One region of the Deinococcus yavapaiensis KR-236 genome, then DNA from elsewhere that is predicted to be linked to it. Evidence: riboswitches for the same ligand, from Rfam matches in the RefSeq annotation. Region 1 holds a riboswitch; each other region holds the start of a gene.
What was found. A riboswitch is a leader RNA that binds a small molecule or an ion and turns the genes downstream of it on or off. The one in region 1 is predicted to bind S-adenosylmethionine.
Positions count from the first base shown of each region.

Region 2: it holds a riboswitch for S-adenosylmethionine, as region 1 does, so the genes downstream of both, DES52_RS06740 (O-acetylhomoserine aminocarboxypropyltransferase/cysteine synthase family protein) here and metH (methionine synthase) in region 1, are expected to answer to the same signal.
Region 3: it holds a riboswitch for S-adenosylmethionine, as region 1 does, so the genes downstream of both, DES52_RS12035 (methionine ABC transporter ATP-binding protein) here and metH (methionine synthase) in region 1, are expected to answer to the same signal.

Region 1 is NZ_QJSX01000001.1:50,623-57,193, forward strand. It holds gene DES52_RS00275 (universal stress protein) at 379-1,482, opposite strand; gene DES52_RS00280 (hypothetical protein) at 1,680-1,883, shown strand; gene DES52_RS00285 (heme-dependent oxidative N-demethylase subunit alpha family protein) at 1,930-2,922, opposite strand; gene DES52_RS00290 (undecaprenyl-diphosphate phosphatase) at 2,932-3,762, opposite strand; gene DES52_RS00295 (hypothetical protein) at 3,837-4,349, shown strand; SAM riboswitch class I at 4,528-4,655, shown strand; gene metH (methionine synthase) at 4,722-6,571, shown strand, end outside.
Region 2 is NZ_QJSX01000004.1:202,792-209,362, forward strand. It holds gene DES52_RS23410 (HD-GYP domain-containing protein) at 1-1,506, opposite strand, end outside; gene DES52_RS06735 (homoserine O-acetyltransferase family protein) at 1,635-2,609, opposite strand; gene DES52_RS06740 (O-acetylhomoserine aminocarboxypropyltransferase/cysteine synthase family protein) at 2,606-3,937, opposite strand; SAM riboswitch class I at 4,058-4,183, opposite strand; gene DES52_RS06745 (VOC family protein) at 4,238-4,630, opposite strand; gene DES52_RS06750 (acylphosphatase) at 4,670-4,933, opposite strand; gene DES52_RS06755 (translocation/assembly module TamB domain-containing protein) at 5,029-6,571, shown strand, end outside.
Region 3 is NZ_QJSX01000009.1:29,360-35,930, reverse strand. It holds gene DES52_RS12050 (DUF6766 family protein) at 1-458, shown strand, start outside; gene DES52_RS12045 (MetQ/NlpA family ABC transporter substrate-binding protein) at 511-1,278, opposite strand; gene DES52_RS12040 (methionine ABC transporter permease) at 1,296-1,940, opposite strand; gene DES52_RS12035 (methionine ABC transporter ATP-binding protein) at 1,946-2,875, opposite strand; SAM riboswitch class I at 2,982-3,108, opposite strand; gene DES52_RS12030 (GGDEF domain-containing protein) at 3,196-4,203, opposite strand; gene DES52_RS12025 (AAA family ATPase) at 4,311-5,069, shown strand; gene DES52_RS12020 (enolase C-terminal domain-like protein) at 5,066-6,160, shown strand; gene DES52_RS12015 (FAD:protein FMN transferase) at 6,277-6,571, shown strand, end outside.

The DNA.
Region 1 (6,571 bases):
GAGGTGAACGCGGCCCGAAAGGCTAGTTTTCGGCCAGGCCTATCCCTATATGGTGCGTTTCGAGTTCGTGTTCGGCTACCGAGAAGAATCTCGAGCGCCCTTCAAGGGACGTGACGAGCAAGTCGCGCTTCATAGCGTTCGGTGCTACGCGGGAGCAGTCGGTCCGTTAATGCTTTCCTACGCCCAGAAAGTCGCCGACGTCCGTGTTCCTTCGGGCGGTTTGAGTGCCAGGCCGCCTTAGAGGCCTTCGCCCGGCTCGGCGTGACTGCCGGGCAAGAAGGGCCGCGTTTGAACCACCGTCTCGGCCAACCGGGAATGTCCTTCGTGCGGGTGCGGTTCGCCTTCATGTGAAGCGCGAGGGGGCGTCGCCCTTCGGCGTCACTCCCGCGTCAGTACGTACACGTCCACGCCGGAGGTTTCTCGCAGGACCGTGTGGATGACGGAGCCTCGCAAAAGCTCTTGAAAACGCGAGCGGCTCGATTCGCCCAGCACGACTTGCGTGACGTGATGTTCGCGCACGAACTGCACGAGGGTCCGGCCGACGCCCCCTCGGTTCTTGAGGGTGTGGAAGGTGCCGCCGAGATCCTCGGTCGACGCCTTGAAAGCCTCCAGAAGTTTGCTTTCGTCGCGGCCGAGCTTGCCCGTTTCGACGTACACGATGTGAAGGTCGCCGTTGAAGCGTGAGGCGATGCGACCGCCTCGGCGGATGAGGCGGCCCGACTCGGGTTCGGCGCTGATCGCGACGAGAATGCGCTCGCGCACGAGTTGAGCCTGGTCGGCATCCTCGCCTTGCACGGCGTCGGCCACTTGCCGCAACGCGAGTTCACGAAGCGCCGTGAGGTTCTCGTCGGTGAAGAAGTTCTTGAGCGCCTGGTCGACCTTGTCGGGCGAGTAGATCTTCCCGGCGCGGATGCGTTCGCGCAGCAGTTGCGGCGTGACATCCACGAGGATGACCTCGTCGGCGTCCGCCACGATTTGATCGGGCAATCTCTCCTTGACCCGTACGCCCGTGATCTTGGCGACGAGGTCGTTGAGGCTCTCGAGGTGTTGGATGTTGACGGTGGAAATGACGTCGATACCCGCGTCGAGAAGTTCGCGTACGTCCTCGTAGCGGCGGGCGTTGCGACTGTCGGGCGCGTTGGCGTGCGCGAGGTCGTCGACCATGACGACGTCGGGATGCAGCTTCAGCAGACCGTCGAGATCGAGTTCGGTGAGTCGGGTTCCCTTGTACTCGAGTTCGCGCCGGGGAAAGACTGGCAGCCCGCGCGCCGCCTCTTGCGTTTCGGCGCGTCCGTGCGTTTCCAAGATGCCCACGACGGCGTTCTTGCCGAGCGAGAAGAGCTCTCGGATTTCGCCGAGGGCGCGGTAGGTCTTGCCGACTCCGGCGGCCATCCCGACGAAGATTTTGTGATGGCCGCGGCGCGCGGGCTCGGCGGCGGGCGCGTTCTCGGTCGGGGAGCGCGCTTCCAGAGAATCTGGCATGACGGACATTGTAGCGCTTGCACCGACGAATGAGGAGCGTCACACGAAACGAGCTTGAAAAGTCGTGAGGAGATGCGACAAACTTAGACGTATCTCATGGAGTCGGGCACTGCCCGCGCTACCATGAAAAGGCGTTAGGAAAGCGCCGCGCCTGCACTTTCGCGTTCGCAGCGTGGCCGCGGACCTCAAGGAGTGGTGTGATCAAGGAACTTATCCTCAGTGGCACGGAATGCCAAGATCACCTCAAGAAGTGCGCCCGCGCTCTCGTCGCCTGCGACGGCACCGTCATCTACAAGGACAGCGTGCCTCGGTACTGGCTCGTCGACGAGGAAAGCGGCTCGATGCGCCTCTTGACGTGGAACGAAATGCAAATCAACTACCCGGAGTTGCTCGACAGCTGACGGACTGCCAAGGGCGGAACGACCATGAAGTCGTTCCGCCCTTTCTTCACGTCTCCAGCCACGCGGCAACCTCGTCACGCCAACTCGTCATGCCCTTGTACGCGAGGTGCTCGGCGGTCATGGAGCGCAAGGCGGCGGCGAGTCGAGCGCGACGATCGGCGTCGGCGGCGACTTCGCGCAGCGCATACAGGTAAGGGCGAATCGTGAAGAAGGCGCCTCGCTCGTCCGGAAAAGGCGTGAGCGTCTGGCGCTCGACGCGCACGAAGGTCGACTCGGGATCGAATGGGCGCTCGGAGCGGTCTTCGTGGTCGCGAGTCGCCGGGTGGTGCTCCAAGCGGTCTGACGTCGCGAGACCCCACGCGAAGCGCGCGAACGGCCCCTTGTGCGTCAAGGCGTGCACGAGGCGCGGCGCCGTCGCGATGAGGGCCGCGCTTCCACCCACGGGCGCGTGAACGGGACCGAACGAACGGCCGATCTTCTCGCGCGGATCCCAATGCTGCGGCGCGCAAACATGAAGGGCCGCCAGCCAGTCCTCTCCGGTGTCGTTCGAGCGCGCGACGATGCTGAAATCCTCGGAAACGTTCAAGGCGAGGAAGTCGAGCGCGTCGAGCGGTTCGACGTTCGCCACCGACGCCGAGAAGCGGGCGGGAAAGCGGGTGAGGGCGCCGATGCTGCCCTCGTCGAGGTTCAGCGTCGCCGACCAACCGAGGAGATCGTTGCGAAGCGTCTCGCCGTTCCAGGAAACGAACTCGCGCGCGTCCTCGGCGAGGCGAGGCAGCATCGCCGCGAGCACCGCTCGCCGCAACATCGGCGACAACGCCGCCTGCTGGTAGAAGAAGTGCAGCTTGGGCCGCGCCTCGATCTTGGCGGTCAGGAAGCGCTCGTACGTCGCGTCGAACGCGAACACGTGCGACTCGATGCGTCCGTGCACGCGTTGCTCGCCGAGACGCGTCAAACCCGCCGAGACGTCGTAACGGCCTGTCTCGAACGGATAGTAGCGAAGAGGCTCGCGGTCGAGAAGTGTGTCGGCGCGCGTCATGACGTCAGTTTAGGTCCGCAGCGTGTTTTGAATCACGCCGAAGTAGATGAGGGCGAGGATCACGAGGCCCGCGAGCACGCGGTAAATCGCGAAGCCCTTGAAGTCGTTCGTGGCGACGAAGCGCAGCAGCCAACCGATCACGAGGTACGCCGTCACGAACGAGACCGCCGATCCGATCAAGACGTTCGCGAGACCCGCCTGACCGAGTTTGTGGGCGTTTTTCAACAAGTCGTAGAGGGTGGCGCCTCCCAGGGTGGGGATGGAGAGGTAGAAGCTGAACTTCGTGGCGGTGGGTCGGTCGAGCCCCAAGAACATGCCGCCCAGAATCGAGCTCGCCGAGCGCGAGAAACCCGGCCAGAGAATCGCGAGACACTGGATGAGGCCGATCCAAAAGCCCTGCACGGGGTTCACGCCCTCCAACCGCGTCGTCGTGGCGGTGCGCGGCCGCAGTTCGATGAGGTACATCAAAACGCCGCCGACGATCAGGGCGGTGGCGACGACATCGGGCCGAAAGAGCGTTTCCTTGATGCGGTCTCCGAAGGCGAAGCCGATCACGACGGCGGGCACGGACGCCGCGATCACCGTCAGCCAAAGGCGCTGAACGTTCTTGTCGCTGCGAATCGAGCGGGCTTGGCCGAGCAGGTCGCGCAAGTAGTAGACGAGGACGGCGAGGATCGCGCCGCCTTGAATGACGACCTCGAAGGTTCCTTGCGTTCCGGCGGGCTCTTGAAAGCGCAACAAGTCCGACGCGACGATGAGGTGACCCGTGGACGAGATCGGGAGGAACTCGGTGACGCCTTCGACGATCCCGAGGATGATGGCTTGAATCCAATCCGGCATGGGGATCAGACTACCGGAAAAGATAAAAGTGAGGCGAAATACGGATTGTTCCACGCGTGCGCTAAGCTCGTGACATGAACGTCAAGGACAGCTTCAGCCCGCAAGAGTGGTTTCGCGTCATGAACGGCCCGGGTCGCGCGGGGCTCGCCGTGATCGCGGCGAGTCCCAGCGGCCTCACCGGCCTGCTCGCCGAGACGGGGGCCATCTCCGACGTCATTCAGGAGATGATCGCGTCGCATCCGACGACGCCGTTGCTCGCCGCGATGGCCGAGGCGTATCAGCACACGACGAGTGACGAGCTGAAGCAGCTTCAGGCGACCGAGACGGCCGAGCGTGCGCGCAACCTCGACGAGACGAAAACCCAAGCCTTCGAAGGGGTGCGTCAAGCGTTGTGGGCCGTGTCGACGAAGGCGACGCCCGAGGACGTCCAAGCGTACAAGACCCTGCTTCTTCGCGTCGCCGAGCGCGTCGCGGGCGCGGCGAAGGAAGGCGGCTTTCTGGGCTTGGGCGGCGTGCAGGTGAGCGACGCGGAAAAGGCCGCCATTCAAGAGCTTCGAACTCTCGTGGAGCCTTCGACCACGCCGTGACGACCGCGCGACGCGTTCTTTGAAGCGCCGAGCCTCGAAGGTCACGACCGGCGGGGCGTGATCTTCTAGGCTCGTAGAGGTGTTGCCTAGGAGAAGTGTCACGGACGTCGTTGAAGACTTGGCGTCACTCTGACACAATGACGCGTATCGCGCGACGCGTTTCGTTTCGATTCGCGCGGTTTCATCTCGAGCGCCCGAGGGACTTGGCCCGGCGACGGCGCGGCAACCGACCCTCATCGCGGCACGGTGCTTTCCAACTCGCGCGGTCGCCGACGATGGCATGGAGGCGCGCGAGAACGATGGAGCCAGTCGATTCGCGTCCCATGGCGCACGAGCCCGGCGGCCCGCGCGCTTTTTTCATTTGGAGTCTCCTTGCAACAACTCAGAGATATTCGAGCGCAGCTTCGGCAGCGCATCCTGATCCTCGACGGCGCCATGGGCACCATGATTCAGCGCGAAGTCCTCACCGAGGAGGACTATCGCCGCGAGGACTTTCCGGACACGCGCCTCAAAGGCAACCACGACCTTCTGAATCTCACGCGGCCCGACCTCATCGCGGCCATTCACCGTGCGTACTTCGAGGCGGGCGCGGACATCGTCGAGACGAACACCTTCAACGCGACGAGCGTCTCTCAAGCCGAGTACAAGACGGCCGCGTTCGTGCGCGAGCTCAACGTGGAGGGCGCGCGGCTCGCGCGACGGGTCGCCGACGAGTTCGAGGCGCGCGACGGACGGCCGCGCTTCGTGGCGGGCGCCGTCGGGCCGACGGCGCGAACGGCGAGCCTCAGCCCCGACGTGAACGATCCCGGCTTTCGCGGCGTGACCTTCGACGAGCTCTCGGAGGCGTACCAAGAGCAGATCGAGGGTCTGCTCGACGGCGGCTCGGACTTGCTGCTCATCGAGACCGTGTTCGACACCCTCAACGCCAAGGCGGCGGTGTTCGCCGCGCAGGAAGTGTTCGCGCGGCGCGGCGTGGCAGTTCCGGTGATGGTGTCTGGAACGATCACGGACGCGTCGGGACGCACCTTGAGCGGTCAGACGCCCGAGGCGTTCGCGATCAGCCTCGGGCACGCGAACTTGCTGAGCCTCGGGCTGAACTGCGCCCTCGGCGCGGACATGCTGCGGCCGCACCTGCGCGCCCTCGCGTCGAACACGTCGGCGTTCGTGTCGATCCACCCCAACGCGGGCTTGCCGAACGAGTTCGGCGATTACGACGAGAGCCCGGCCTACATGGCGCGCATCCTCGGCGATTTCGCCCGCGAAGGGCTGCTGAACATCGTCGGAGGCTGCTGCGGCACGACGCCCGAGCACATCGCGGCGATTGCGGCGGCGGTCGAGGGCGTCGAGCCGCGTCGGCCGTCTCCCCTGCCGCCCGCCTTGCGCTTGTCGGGCTTGGAACCGCTCGTCGTGCGGGCCGGCGAGGCGGCTCGGTTCGTGAACGTCGGGGAGCGCACGAACGTCACGGGCAGCCCGAAGTTCGCGAAGGCGATCCTTTCGGGTGACTTCGACACGGGCTTGCGAATCGCGCGACAGCAAGTCGAGAACGGCGCGCAAGTCATCGACGTGAACATGGACGAGGGCCTGCTCGACGCCGAGGCGGCGATGGGCCGCTTCGTGAACCTCGTGGCGAGCGAGCCCGACATCGCGCGCGTGCCCGTGATGCTCGACTCGAGCCGCTTCGAGGTGCTCGCCGCCGGCCTCAAGAAGGTGCAGGGCAAGGGCGTCGTGAACTCGTTGTCGCTGAAGGACGGCGAGGAGGAATTCCTGCGTCGGGCGGCGCTCGTGAAGCGGCTCGGCGCGGCGGTCGTCGTGATGGCGTTCGACGAGCGCGGCCAAGCGGACTCGTTCGAGCGCCGCGCCGAGATTTGCGAGCGCGCCTACCGCCTCCTCGTGAACGACGCGTGCTTCGAGCCGACCGACATCATCTTCGATCCGAACGTCCTCACCGTTGCCACGGGTCTCGTCGAACACGATCGGTACGCGCTCGACTTCATCGAGGCGACGAGGTGGATCAAGACGAACTTGCCCGGAGCGCTCGTGTCGGGCGGCATCTCCAACGTCTCGTTCGGCTTTCGAGGCAATAACCCGGTGCGCGAGGCGATGCACTCGGTCTTCTTGTACCACGCCACGAAGGCGGGCCTCGACATGGGCATCGTGAACGCGGGCATGCTCGCCGTGTACGACGATCTCGACGCCGAGCTTCGAGATCGCGTGGAGGACGT
Region 2 (6,571 bases), on a different contig from region 1:
CGCGCTGCGCAGCGCGTCGTACACGTCCACGACGGCGAACAGACGCGCGAGCAGCGGAATCGCCTCGCCGACCAGCCCGTCCGGGTAGCCCGCGCCGTCCCAGCGCTCGTGGTGGAAGCGCACGACTTGACGTGCCTGCTCGGGCAGCGTCGGAATGCCACGCGCGAGGGCGTCTCCGATTGTCGTGTGCGCTTGCATGAGGCGACGCTCGTGCTCTTCGAACACGCCGGGTTTGAGCAACACGCCGTCAGGCAGACCTAATTTGCCGATGTCGTGCAAGTACGCGCCTTGACGCAACGCTTCGAGTTCGCCGCTCGGCAAGCCGAAGGCCCGCCCGAGTTGCTCGGCCCAACGCACGACGCGCTCGGTGTGCCCGCGCGTCTCGAAGTCGCGCACTTCGAGGGCGCGCCCCAAGGCGAGCAAGGCGCCCTCTCGGGTTTCCTTGACGGCGCGCGTCTCCAACGCGCGTTCCAAGGCGGTCGCGCCCGCCGACGCGAACGCCTCGGCAAGGCGCACCTCGGCGGTCGTGAACGGCGCGTCGAGTCGACCGACGGCGAGCACGCCGAGCAATTCCCCCGACGCGGCCAGGAGGGGCGCGTACAACGTCGCGAGCGACTCGACGGGCGTGAGGACGAACGCGCGCGGATCTCGCAAGGCGTCTTGAAAGCAGGTCACGGACCGAGCCTCGACCGCCGTCCAAGACAAGCCTTCACCGCGCCGCAGCAAGAGGCCCGACTCGGGCGCGTGCTGTCCTGACGAAGCCGTCGTGACGAGCGTGTCGCGGACGGGATCGTAGCGCAACAACGTCGCGTACCGCGTGCCGAGCAGGACGACCGTCTGCTGAACGAGGATCTCCTCGACTTCCCCCGGCGCTCGGGCGGGCCGCAAGGCGACGTTCAACGCGGAAAGCATTTCCAACTCGCGGTTGCGCGCCGCTTCTCGCGCGCGGTGCTCGGCGGCGGTCAGCAGAAAACCGACGTGCTCGGCGATTTCGCTCGCCGTCTGCTCCTGCTCCCCCGTGAAGGCATTCTCGTCGAAGTGGTTTTCGAGGTGCAGCACGGCGGTGATTCGGGCGTCCACCTCGACGGGAACGGTGAGGGACGCTCGGACGTGCGGAGTTCCGGGCGGCATTTCGTCTTCGCCCGCGATCAACAAGGTTTCGGCCGAGTGGGCGTCGTGGCCGCGGCACACCAGAGGAGCCCGTGGCCGACCTTCGGGTCGTCCTGATCGCGCGTCGAACCAGCGCAAGAACGCCTTGGCGTCGACACGTCGGTCGATGAGCACCGCCGAAGCGCCCGACGTGACGCGCACACGAAAGGTGCCCCGCTCGCGCACGAACAACGCGGCGGCGTCGTGGCCGTCGATGAGCGCCGCCGCCAAGTCCATCAAGGTTCGGTAGTCGTCGTCGGACGGTCCGTCGATGCGTGAAAGCAACGAGCGCGCCGACTGAAACGTGCGCCGCAAAAGCGTCCGGTCCGAAGGCGCCTCCGCGTCGGGCAGGGTCACCGCTCCTCCTGCCAAATCCGCGACGTGGTGCTGCAGGGGGTCATGCAGATCGATGATAAACGATCGGTGAGCGGTGATGGGGCGAGGCGAACGATCGTTCGCCTCGCCCCATCACGGAAGCTCCGACGTCAGCCCAGGAAGCTCTTCACGCGCCGAGCGAGATTGTCGGCGTCGATCAGGAAGGCGTCGTGGCCGTGCGGGCTTTGCAGTTCCCAGTACGTGCTTTCACCCAGCTTCGCGGCGAGCAGGCGCACTTCCGACGCCGGATACAACTCGTCGGACGAGATCCCGACGACGAGCGTCGGCACTTCGTTTCGGCGCAAGGCGGCGTCGGGCACGTCGAAAGCGTCCATGGCCTTGGTGAGGCACACGTAGCTCGCGGAGTCGAAGCGGCGGCGCAACTTCTCGCCTTGATGATCGAGGTAGGTGTCGATGGCGCGCGCACCGGGTGTGCAAGGACTTTCACCGCTTTGGCTGAGCTCCAAGCTGAGCGGCGAGCGGTACGTTAGCATCGCGAACATCCGCGCGATTTCGAGGCCGCGTTCGGGATCGAGGGCGATCGCGGCGCGCTTGGCGTGATTGAAACCGGCGGCCCACGCGCTTTGCCGCTGCGGCGCTCCGACGATCACGGCCCGCTCGGTCCGGTCGGGGTACTGCGTGACGAACGAGAGGGCGAGCATTCCGCCCATCGATCCGCCGATGACGGTGACCTTGTCGACGCCCAGGAGGTCGAGAAGTTCGGCTTGAACGCGCACCATGTCCCGAATCGTGAGGTCATGGCCGAGTTCGGCGGCCGACGTGCTGCCCGCAGACCCGCCGACGACATTCGCGCACACGAGAAAGGAGCGGTTCGGATCGAGCGCGCCGCCTTCACGTAGCAGGGCGGGCCACCACACGTCCGCGTTCGCGTCACCCGTAAGGGCGTGCAGAATCAAGACGGCGTTGTCCTTCGCGGGACTCAGGCTGCCCCACGTGCGGTACGCGACGCGTAGATTTCGAACTTGCGCCCCCGAGTCGAGCGTGAGCGGACGATCGCGAAACAGCAAGGCCGTCTGCGTGCGGGTCGTGTCGACGTCCCGGAAGAGGTCGAAGGCCACGCTCATACCAGCTCCGGAACGCGAGCGAAGGCTTGCTGGAAGTCGGCGATGATGTCGTCGATGTGCTCGATGCCCACCGACACGCGAACCAAACCCGGCGTGACGCCCGCCGCGCGTTGCTCGCCTTCCGTGAGTTGGCTGTGCGTGGTGCTCGCCGAGTGGATCACGAGCGTCTTCGTGTCGCCGACGTTCGCGAGCAGCGAAGCCAGCTTGACGTTGTTCACGAACGCCTCGCCCGCTTCGCGTCCGCCGCGCAATTCGAAGGTCAGGATCGAGCCCGCGCCTTTCGGAAGGTACTTGCGGGCGCGCTCGAAGTGCGGATGGGACGGCAAGTCGGGGTGCGTGACCTTGCTGACTTCGGGGCGCGTCGCGAGCCACGCGGCGAGCTTACGGGTGTTCTCCACGTGCCGCTCGGCGCGCAAGCTGAGAGTCTCGAGGCCTTGGATGAACAGCGAGGCGTGGTGCGGCGCGAGCGTCGGACCGAGATCGCGCAAGTTCTCGACGCGCGCGCGAATCGCGAAGGCGACGTTGGGAAGGCCCAGCGGGTTGCCTTCACCGAAGGTCTCCCAGAAGTTGAGGCCGTGGTACGAGGGGCTCGGCTCGGTGAAGAGCGGGTAGCGACCGTTGCCCCAGTCGAAGTTGCCGCCGTCGATGAGGACGCCTCCGATGGCCGTGCCGTGTCCGCCGATCCACTTCGACGCGGAGTGCGTGATGATGTTCGCACCGTGCTCGAATGGCCGGAAGAGATAGCCGCCTTGCCCGAAGGTATTGTCGACGATGACGGCGACGCCCAAGTCACGCGCGACCTTCGCGATTTCATCGAAGTCGGGCACGTTGAGGGCGGGATTGCCGAGCGTCTCGAGGTAAAAGCCTTTCGTCTTGTCGTCCGTGAGAGCGGCGAACTCTTCGGGGCGCTCTTCGGACGACGTGAAGCGCACTTGGATGCCGAGGCGCGGCAGCGTCACCTTGAAGAGGTTGTACGTGCCGCCGTAGAGGTTCGGCGAGGACACGAAGTTGTCCCCCGATTGCGCGAGGGTCAGGATCGTCACGAGGAGGGCGGCGTGCCCGGAGCCCACGGCGACCGCCATCGTGCCGCCTTCGAGGGCGGTGATGCGCTCTTCGAACACGGCGTTGGTGGGGTTCATGATGCGGCTGTAGATGTTGCCGAACGCCCGCAGGCCGAACAAATCGGCGGCGTGGGCGGCATCTTTGAAGTTGTAGCTCGTCGTTTGGTAGATCGGCACGGCGCGCGAGCCCGTGACAGGATCGGGCGACTGGCCGGCGTGGACTTGCAAGGTTTCGAAGCGGGGCTTGCGAGAAGCGTCGTGCGTCATGAAGAGTCCTCCATAAGAAACAAGGCGGCCCCAAAGGGGCGCGAGCTTGAAGTTGCTTCGGGGGACTGAAAAATCCCCCTCTCCGGAGAGAAGGGGATCAGTATTTCGTGACCTTGCCTTCCCTTATCGGTCCCGAGGCGCGCCATCGTCGGCGATTTCTCAGGCTGGAGGGAGCACCGTTGCCGTGATGAGGGCCGGTTGCTGCGCCGTCGGTGAGCCAGGTCTCTCGGGCGCTCTTGATAAGAGTTGCTCGGACGTGACGCCAAGCATGAGACAGGTTATGCGGTTTTCGGCGAAGCGTCAAGAGAGCGGGGCGAAGAGGTCGACGGTGTTGCCGTCCGGGTCTTTCACCACGGCGTAGCGTTGTCCCCAAAAGGCATCCCACGGCTCCTTGTGCGGCGTGACGCCCGACGCGACGAGATCGGCGAACTTGGCGTCGACGTCCTCGGGCGATCGACACAGGAAGGCGAGGCCGACGCGCGACGAGCCGATCGGCGCTTTCCAAGCCGGATCGAACGTGAGGATGACATCGACGGTGTCGAGGGCGAAGCGCAAGCCGTTCGGCAACGTCGCCTCCACGTGCCCCTCGCTTTCCGCGCCTTCGGGAAACGTCAAGCCGAGCGAGCGGTAGAACGCCACGGACGCGGCCATGTCGAGCACGACGAGGCCGATCATGTCGAAGCGAAGGGTCATGCGCGCATCGTAATCAGCAGAACTCGGCAAGTCAATTCGCTAATAGACGTAGAAGCCCGACAGTCCGGTTTCCTCGCTCCATTGAACGTCGACGTGATCGACCGAAGCGTGCGGAGGGCCTCGGCGAATCCAGTGAAGCAAGCGGTCCAAATCTTCGCGCGCACCTTCCGCGACGACTTCGACGCGGGCGTCCGACAAGTTCTCGGCGTAACCGGCGACCGCGAGGTCGAGAGCGTGCCTTTGCACGTAACGGCGGTATCCGACACCTTGCACCGTTCCGGAAATGAGGGCGGTCATTCGCATGACGGCAGTGTAAAGTCCCGCGCCGCCTGACGAATCTGACTGAAGGCTGCCTTCATGGTAGTCCGTCCTCATCTCTCATCTTCTAGAATGCCTGTGTGACTCGCCTCCGATGGATGCTCTTGCTCACCTTGAGCATCCTGCTCATCTTGCTCTTCTTCGGAACACCTTTTTATGGACGTCAACTCCTGTCGCGCATCCCGGGGGATACCAAAATCTCGGCGGCCGCGGTGTCGGGCCCGCTTTGGCGTCCGACGCTTCGAGGCGTACGCATCGAAGGGCCGGGACTGAGCGGACGGGCGGACGAAGTGACACTGGGCGTCCGTAGCCTCGATCTCGGCGGCCAGCAGGCGCGCATCACGGGCCGCGTGAAGGGCGCGGACGTGAACGTCGACCTCAAGAAGGTGCTGTCTCAGCCCGCGCAAGGCGGATGGCGCGTCTGGCCCGAGGACCTCGACGTGCAGGACGTGCGCGTCAACGTGAACTCCGGCGGCTTGGCGTTGCCGAACGCCCGCCTCACGGTCAGCGGACGCGACGGCACGCTCAACGTCCGCGCCGTCTCGAAGAACGGAACGGCGAACGTGGCTGCACGTTACGCCGTCGAGAACGGCGATCTCGCCGCGACGGCCGACGTCCGCGCCGACGCGACCTTGCTGCGGCAATACTGGAACGGCGTCCGCGGCGGCGAGTTCCGAGGTCGCTACACCCTGCGAGGCGGCGACGTTCGCGGCGACCTCACGCTCACGGGCGGCCTCTTGATCGTCCCGGAAGCGTCGTTCGTGACGGTTCGCGACATCCGAGGTGAAGTGCATCAGCGCGGCGACCAGTTCGACACGACCCTGGCCGGGGTCGGGCTCGGCGGTCCCGTGACACTGAAGGGCAAGGCGAACCTCGCCCGCGAGCGTTGGGACATCACCGCCCAAGCGACTCCCAACGTGTCGAACCTCGCCCGTGCTTTCGGCGTAGACGGAAGCGGCGTCTTGAAGCTACAGGCGACGGCGGGCGGCTGGGACCGTTCGAGCGTCGAGGTGAACGCGAGCGGAGCCAAGGGTGAAATCGCGAGCGTTCCCTTTCGCGACCTCGTCGCCGCGTACCGTCTCACCGCCGACGGTACGAGCGTCGCCACCGGCAGCGCCGAGACGCGCCTGTTGGACGAGAATCAGCACGTCGCGGCGACTTGGAAGCTCGGAGAGTCGGTCGTCGCCACGGCGACGGGCCACCTGCTCCGCGATCCTCTTCGTGTCACGGCGACACTGAAAGGCGACCAACTCACGGCGGCAGGTGAAGCGCTGGCGGGTCGCGTACGCGCTTCTTATGACCTGCGCACGGGTGCGACGAGCGCGAGCGTCGACGGACGTCCGTCGGGCGTCCTCATCAGAGGAACGGCGAACGGCACCCCGAGCGACCTTCGCCTACGCATCAAGCAGTTGGAATACGAAGGGCTGACCTTCTCGGGGACGGGACGCTACGGATCGAAAGGTCTCGCGCTGAACCTCGGCAACCTTCAGGCCACGTTGAGCCCGAAAGGCATCGGCACGTGGACGGCCAAAAACTTCGAGTTCTCCGGCATCAATCTCAACGGCAGCGGGCGCTTCGACGTCAACGCCAAGCAACTCGATGGACGTCTCGCCACCAACGTCC
Region 3 (6,571 bases), on a different contig from region 1:
AGATGGGTGCGTACGTCCTCTTGACGGTGTGGCTGCGCCAGAAAGGCTCGGCGGAATCGAAAAAGATCGACGAGGAGGAACCCGTCGATCAAGACCCGCTGGAGTTCCAGGACCGCCCGGACGTTCCGGGTCCCGTCAAGCGCGGCGGGCTCGCTTTGGCGCTGTACCAGAACTCGCTCAGCATCGCGTTCTTCACGCTCTTCGCGATTTCGTTCGTTTTGCACGGGTGGAGCGGCATGGACGAGCGCAACTTGGAGGCGATCGCGCACGGTCAGCGGCCCATCGACCTCGCGGAGTTCATGACGTCTTCCACCTTTTGGTTCCAGTCGCTGCAGAACTGGCAAAGCGAGTTTCTGGCGGTCGCGTCGATCGTGCTGCTGTCGATCGTGCTGCGGCAGAAAGGCTCGCCGGAATCCAAGCCCGTCGCCGCGCCCCACGCTCAAACGGGCGACGCCTGAAAACGATGCGGGGAGGCGCCGCGGGGCGCCTCCCCGAGAGGATTGGGGAGATTCAGAAGGCGGGAACGACCGCGCCCTTGTACTGCTTTTGGATGAAGGCTTTCACCTCGGCGCTGTTGAGCACCTTTTGCAACTTGATGAAGTCGGGGTTCTTCAGTGTGGCGGGCTTCACGGCGAGGACGTTCGCGTACGGGCTTTGCTTGCCTTCGATGAACAAGCTGTCCTTGACAGGATTGAAGCCCGCTTCGAGCGCGTAGTTCGTGTTGATGACGGCGGCGTCTACGTCTTGCAGGGCGCGGGGCAGTTGCGCGGCTTCGAGTTCGCGAAACTTCAGCTTCTTGACGTTCGTGGTGATGTCGAGGACGGTGGCCTTGATCCCCGCCTCTTTACGCAGGCGAATGAGGCCCGCGCGCTCCAGAAGCTTCAAGGCGCGCCCCGAGTTGCTCGGGTCGTTGGGAATGGCGATCGTCGCGCCCGCCTTGATGGTCTTGAGGCTCGTGAGCTTCTTGCTGTAGACGCCCATGGGCTCGACGTGCACCTTCGTGGACGCGACGATGCCGAGCGGCCGATTCTTCTGGAACTCGTCGAGGTACGGCACGTGCTGGAAGAAGTTCACGTCGATGCTGCCGTCGGCGAGCGCGAGGTTCGGCTGCACGTAGTCGGTGAACTCGCGGATTTCGAGGGTCACGCCTTGCTTGGCGAGGATCGGCTTGACGAAGTTCAGGATCTCGGCGTGCGGAACAGGCGTGGCTCCGACGCGCAGCGTTCCGGCGAAGGCGGTAGAGGAGAGCAGGGCAGCGAGAATGGCGATTTTATTCATGATGAAACTCCTTGAGTTCAGCGGTGGTCGAGTTTACGGGCGACGAAGTCGCCGAGAAGTTGCAAGGCTTGCACGAGGACGACCAGGATGACGACGGTGGCGATCATGACGGTCGTTTCGAAGCGTTGATAACCGTATCGAATGGCGAGGTCGCCGAGGCCGCCGCCCCCGATCGCGCCCGCCATCGCCGAGTAGCCGACGAGGCTGATGGTCATGACGGTGAATCCCAGGACGAGCGCGCTTCTCGCTTCGGGCAGCAGCACCTTGAAGATGATCTGTCCGTTGCGGGCGCCCATCACGCGCACCGCTTCGAGAACGCCGTTGGGAACTTCGAGGAGGGCGCTTTCCACGAGGCGTGCCACGAAGGGAATCGCGGCGACCGTGAGCGGCACGATGGCCGCCGTGGAACCGATGGACGTGCCCGTGACGAGGCGCGTGAACGGAATCAGCACGACGAGCAAGATGATGAACGGCAGCGATCGTCCGACGTTCATCACGAGTCCCAAGACGCGGTGCAACGGCGCGTTGGGCTTGAGGTGGCCGGGCCGCGTGATCACGAGGAGCACGCCGAGCAGCGTTCCGAGGAGTTGCGCGACGAGGGCGCTCGGCACGACCATCCCGAGGGTTTCGAGCGTGCCTTGCACGAGGAGGTCTCGCAGCATGTCGTTCACGCCGCCACCTCCACGCCGAGGACCGCTCGTTCGTTGACGCCTTCGGGCAAGGCGAGCCACACGTCCGCCGCGCCTTCGATCGGCTCGACGCTCACGACGCGCACCTTCGACGCGGCGAGCCGCGCGAGGACCTCGGTGCCGAGGCCGCCTTCGATGGTCACGCGCGCGAGCGTCTCGTGCGGCGCGAGCGTCACGTCGGGCTTGTGCGCGTTGAGGAGGGCGCGCGTCGCCGCGTGCGCGGGGCGGCGCAGCACCTCGTTCGCCTCGCCGCTTTCCACGAGCACGCCGCGCTCCATCACGGCGACGTGCGTGCAAGCGGCGCGCACGACTTCCATCTGGTGCGTGACGATCACGAGCGTGAGGCCCGTCTTGGTCTGCACGTCGCGCAGAAGACGCAGGATGCTCGCGCTCGTCGCCGGGTCGAGCGCGGACGTCGCCTCGTCGGCGATCAGGAGGCGCGGTTCGAGCGCGAGGGCGCGGGCGATGCCGACGCGTTGCTTTTGCCCGCCTGACAGTTGCGCGGGGTAACGTTCGGCGAAGGCGGAGAGCCCGACGAGGTCGAGCACTTCACGCACGCGAGCGTCACGCTTCTTTTTCGGCACGCCGGCGAGTTCGAGCGGCAAGGCGACGTTTCCGGCAGCGGTGCGCTGCGCGAGGAGGTTGAAGTGCTGGAAGACCATGCCGATCTTGCTTTGCACGGCGCGGCGCTCACGGCCCGCGAGCGCCGCGAGATTTTGCCCGAGGACGCGCACTTCGCCGCTCGACGGAACTTCGAGGCCCGAGATGAGGCGGGTGACGGTGCTTTTGCCCGCGCCGCTCTCACCGATGATTCCGAAGGCGCTTCCCGCCTTCACCTCGAGGCTCAAGTCTTGCAGGGCGACGTGCCCGCCTTCGTACGTTTTGTGGACGTGCTGGAATTCGATCACGAGAAGCGCCCTCCCGAGCGCACGAACGGCGGGTGGGAGGATGAAACGAGACGTCCCCTTCCCGAAGATGTGTCGAGAAGGGGACGGCATTTGGCGTGCGACCCTTCTCTTATCGCTCCCGAAGCGTCATGCCATCGTCGGCGCGCTTCAGGCTGGAAAGCACCTTGACCGTGATGAGGGTCGGTTGCTGCACGCTTCGAAGGGCCAGGTCCCTGACGTGCTCTGGATAAGAGCGTTGCACGCGACGGTTCACGGCAACAGGCGCAAAGGTAGCGTCCCGGAGGGAAAACGAAAGTGAGTTTGGCACGTCGCGCGAAGCGTCACCACGGCGCGCGGCGCGCCTTCGCCTCGTACATGCGGCGGTCGGCGAGACGAAGCCAAGTCTCGGCGTTGGACGCCTCACGTCGTTCGCACGCGCCCGCGTTGACGCCGACGTGGTGCCCGTGAGGCCAAGAGAACCGCTCGACGGCCTCGAACCACGCGTTCAAACGATGCGCGGCGGCCTTCCCGTCTCCGCGCAGCAGCAACGCGAACTCGTCTCCGCCGAGGCGAAAGGCGCCTTCCGGACTCGTCGGGACGCTCGCCAGCAATCGAGCGAGTTCGCGCAACACCGCGTCTCCCACGTCGTGCCCGAAGGTATCGTTGATTGCCTTGAATTCCTGGACGTCCAGCACGACGAGCGTCCACTCGGCGGTGGCGTGCCACGAGGTCTCCAGGGCCTCGTCGAACGCGCGTCGGTTCGGCAAGTCGGTGAGGGCGTCAGTGTGCGCTTGGGCTTCCAGCTTCGTGCGCAACTCCGCGTTTTCGAACGCGACGCCGAGATGTGCGGCCATGACGCGCAGCAACTCCAAGTCCTCGGCGTGAAAGGCGTTGGGCTCGTACGATTGCAAGGACAGCACGCCGCGCGTCCGTCCGTCGATCACGAGCGGCACGCCCATCCAAGACCTCGACCAGTCGTCGTCGTCGTCGTCGCGAAGTTCGCGAAGAAACAGGTCGTGCGTTCTGGCGTACTCCAACACGTCGCCCGTCGCCTCGAACGTTCCCGCCAGCACCCGCTCGAACAACCCGTCGTTTCGCGCCGGAATTTCGCTTTCGTACAGCTCGTCGCCTTCGCGCATCTGGCAGAACCAGCCGCCTTGCTCGCGCGTCCACGCGATCACGAGGATCGGGGCGTCGAAAATCGCGAGCAACTGTTCGTGCGCGACCCGGACGATGTCCTGTGCCGAGCGGCACGAGAACAGCACGCCGAGGGCCGCCACGAAAGCTCTGTATCGCTCGAGCAGCCCGTCGTGCAGTCGGGGAAGGGAAGCGGCGGGCTCATCGGGCATACGACATCGCCAGCGTAACGGCGTCGTTCTTACACAATCTTCACAATGCTGCTTTTCGCTTAGAAGTGAGTGCCGAACGCTTCGGCGCTCCGTCCTAGACTGAACCGATGACCGACCGACTTCAGGAAGGAACAGGATGGACGGGCGACGCGGCGCGAAGCGAACGACGGGTGCGCGACGTACCCGTCGTGGTGCTCGTCGGTGTGACGGGCGTCGGCAAGAGCACCGTTCTCGGCGCGATGCGCGACCTCGGCGTGCCGTTCACCTTGCTGCCCGACCGCCGCGCCGTGACGGACGCCGTGATGATCGAACCGTTCGTGGGCGCGCCCGTGACCGACCGCGAGGAACGCTTCCGCCTCACCGCCGCCTACCGCCAAGCGCATCCGGGCGGCATGGCCGAGGCGCTCGCGGCGCTTCGCGTTCCGAACGACGCCGAAGTCCTGCTCTTCGATGGGCTGCGGGGCGTGAACGAGGTGACGCACGCCGCTCGGCACTTGCCGCTCGCGCGCTTCGTGGCCCTCACGGCGCCCGACTTCGTGCGCGTCCGTCGCCTGCTCGGTCGCGGCGACGCGTTCGACGCCGTCGAGCAGGCGGACACGGCCGCGACCGCCCGCGAAGCCTTGAACGCCATTGCCGACGTGCGTGACGTGTTCGACGACGAGACCCTCGACGCCTTGGCCCGCCTCGACGTGGACTCGGCCGACCTCGCCGCCAAGACGCGTATCGTCGTGACGGAGCGGCGCAACTACGACCCCGAAGCGACCGTGCGCGTGCTGGAAGGCTTGCCGTCCGAACGAGCCTTGATTCTCGACACGGTTCGGTACGACGCTCGAGAAATTGCGCGCCGCGTCATGGAGTGGCTGTGACCACGATCAAGCGTGTCGAGGCCCTGCCGTACCGCCTGCCGCTCAAGGGCGCCCTTCAATGGGGCGCGCACTCGCGGCTCGACGCCGCCGAGCACGTCTTGATCCGCGTTCACGTCGCGGGCGGGGCGCTCGGGCAATCGGAGGCGCCGCCGCGGCCCACCATTTACGGCGAGACGGTCGCGAGTATCCGTGGCATCGTCGACCACCTCACGGAACGCCTCGTGGGACTCGACGTGCGTGACGAGGCGGGCCTCGCCCGCGTGCTCGGCAGCGTCGCCAACAATCACGCCGCGCGCGGCGCGCTCGACATGGCGTTGTGGGACGCTCGGGCCGCCGTGAACGGCACGACCCTCTTCGACGCCCTGCTCGGACCCCAGCGGCGCGTGCGCGCGTCGTTCATCCTCGGCATCGCCTCGAAGGCCGACATGCTGAACGAGGCGAAGCGCGTCGTGGCGGCGGGCGTGCGCGTCTTGAAGGTCAAGGTGGGACGCGACCACGCGCGGGACCTGCAAGTGATCTCGGCCCTCGCGCACGAATTCGAAGGGCACGGCGTGGATCTCTACGCGGACAGCAACGAGACCTTGACGCCCGAAGGAGCGAGGGCGGCTCTGCGCGCCATGCGCGACGCGGGCTTGCTGTACGTCGAAGAACCGCTGCCCGTTCGCGCCTTGCGCGCGCGCGCCACGCTGAAGGCCGAAGGCATCTTGCCGATCGTCGCCGACGATTCGTGCTTCACCTTGCCCGACCTCGAGCGCGAGCTCGACTTCGACACCTTCGACATCCTCAACGTGAAGACGGCGCGCACCGGCTTCACGTCGTCGCTGGAGATGCTCGAGATCGCGCGCGCGCGCGGCAAGGGCGTCATGATCGGCTCGCAAGCGTCCACGACGCTCGGCACGATTCACGCCGCCCTCGTCGCGAGCCACGCGGAAGTCGACCATCCCAGCGAGCTCAGCTTCTTCTTGAAGCTCGAGGAGGACGTCACCACCGCCCTGCCGACCTTGCACGACGGTGAGCTTTGGCTCGACGAACTGCGAAACGTCACCGTGGACGAGACGAAATTGCGTCGGGCGCTCGTCGCCGAGGCGTGAAGGTCGAGTGGCGAGCGCTCGTACTCGAAAGACACACAATTTTTTTACCGAACTTTTACAACCCTGCGGCAGCATGGGGCGGTGACGGGACGACTTCACCACGGAAAGGAACGAGGATGCGCCTGAGCTGGCCGCGCCGCGACGTGCGGCACGACGAGATCGTCGAAGGCGTCCTCGGAACGGCCCTGCAGTTGCGGATCGTCGCGTCCACGCGCGGCAAGGCGCTCGACGCCCGCGACGCGTCGCTGCGCGAAGTCGACCGCCTCGAAGGGATCTTCAGCCGTTACCGCGAAGACAGCGAGTTGCGCGTTTGGAGCCGCACTCGCGAGCGCCGCGCCGTGTCGAGCGACCTCGCCTTCGTGTTGCGCGAAGCGCGCGCGTGGTGGCAGCGTTCGAACGGCGCGTTTCATC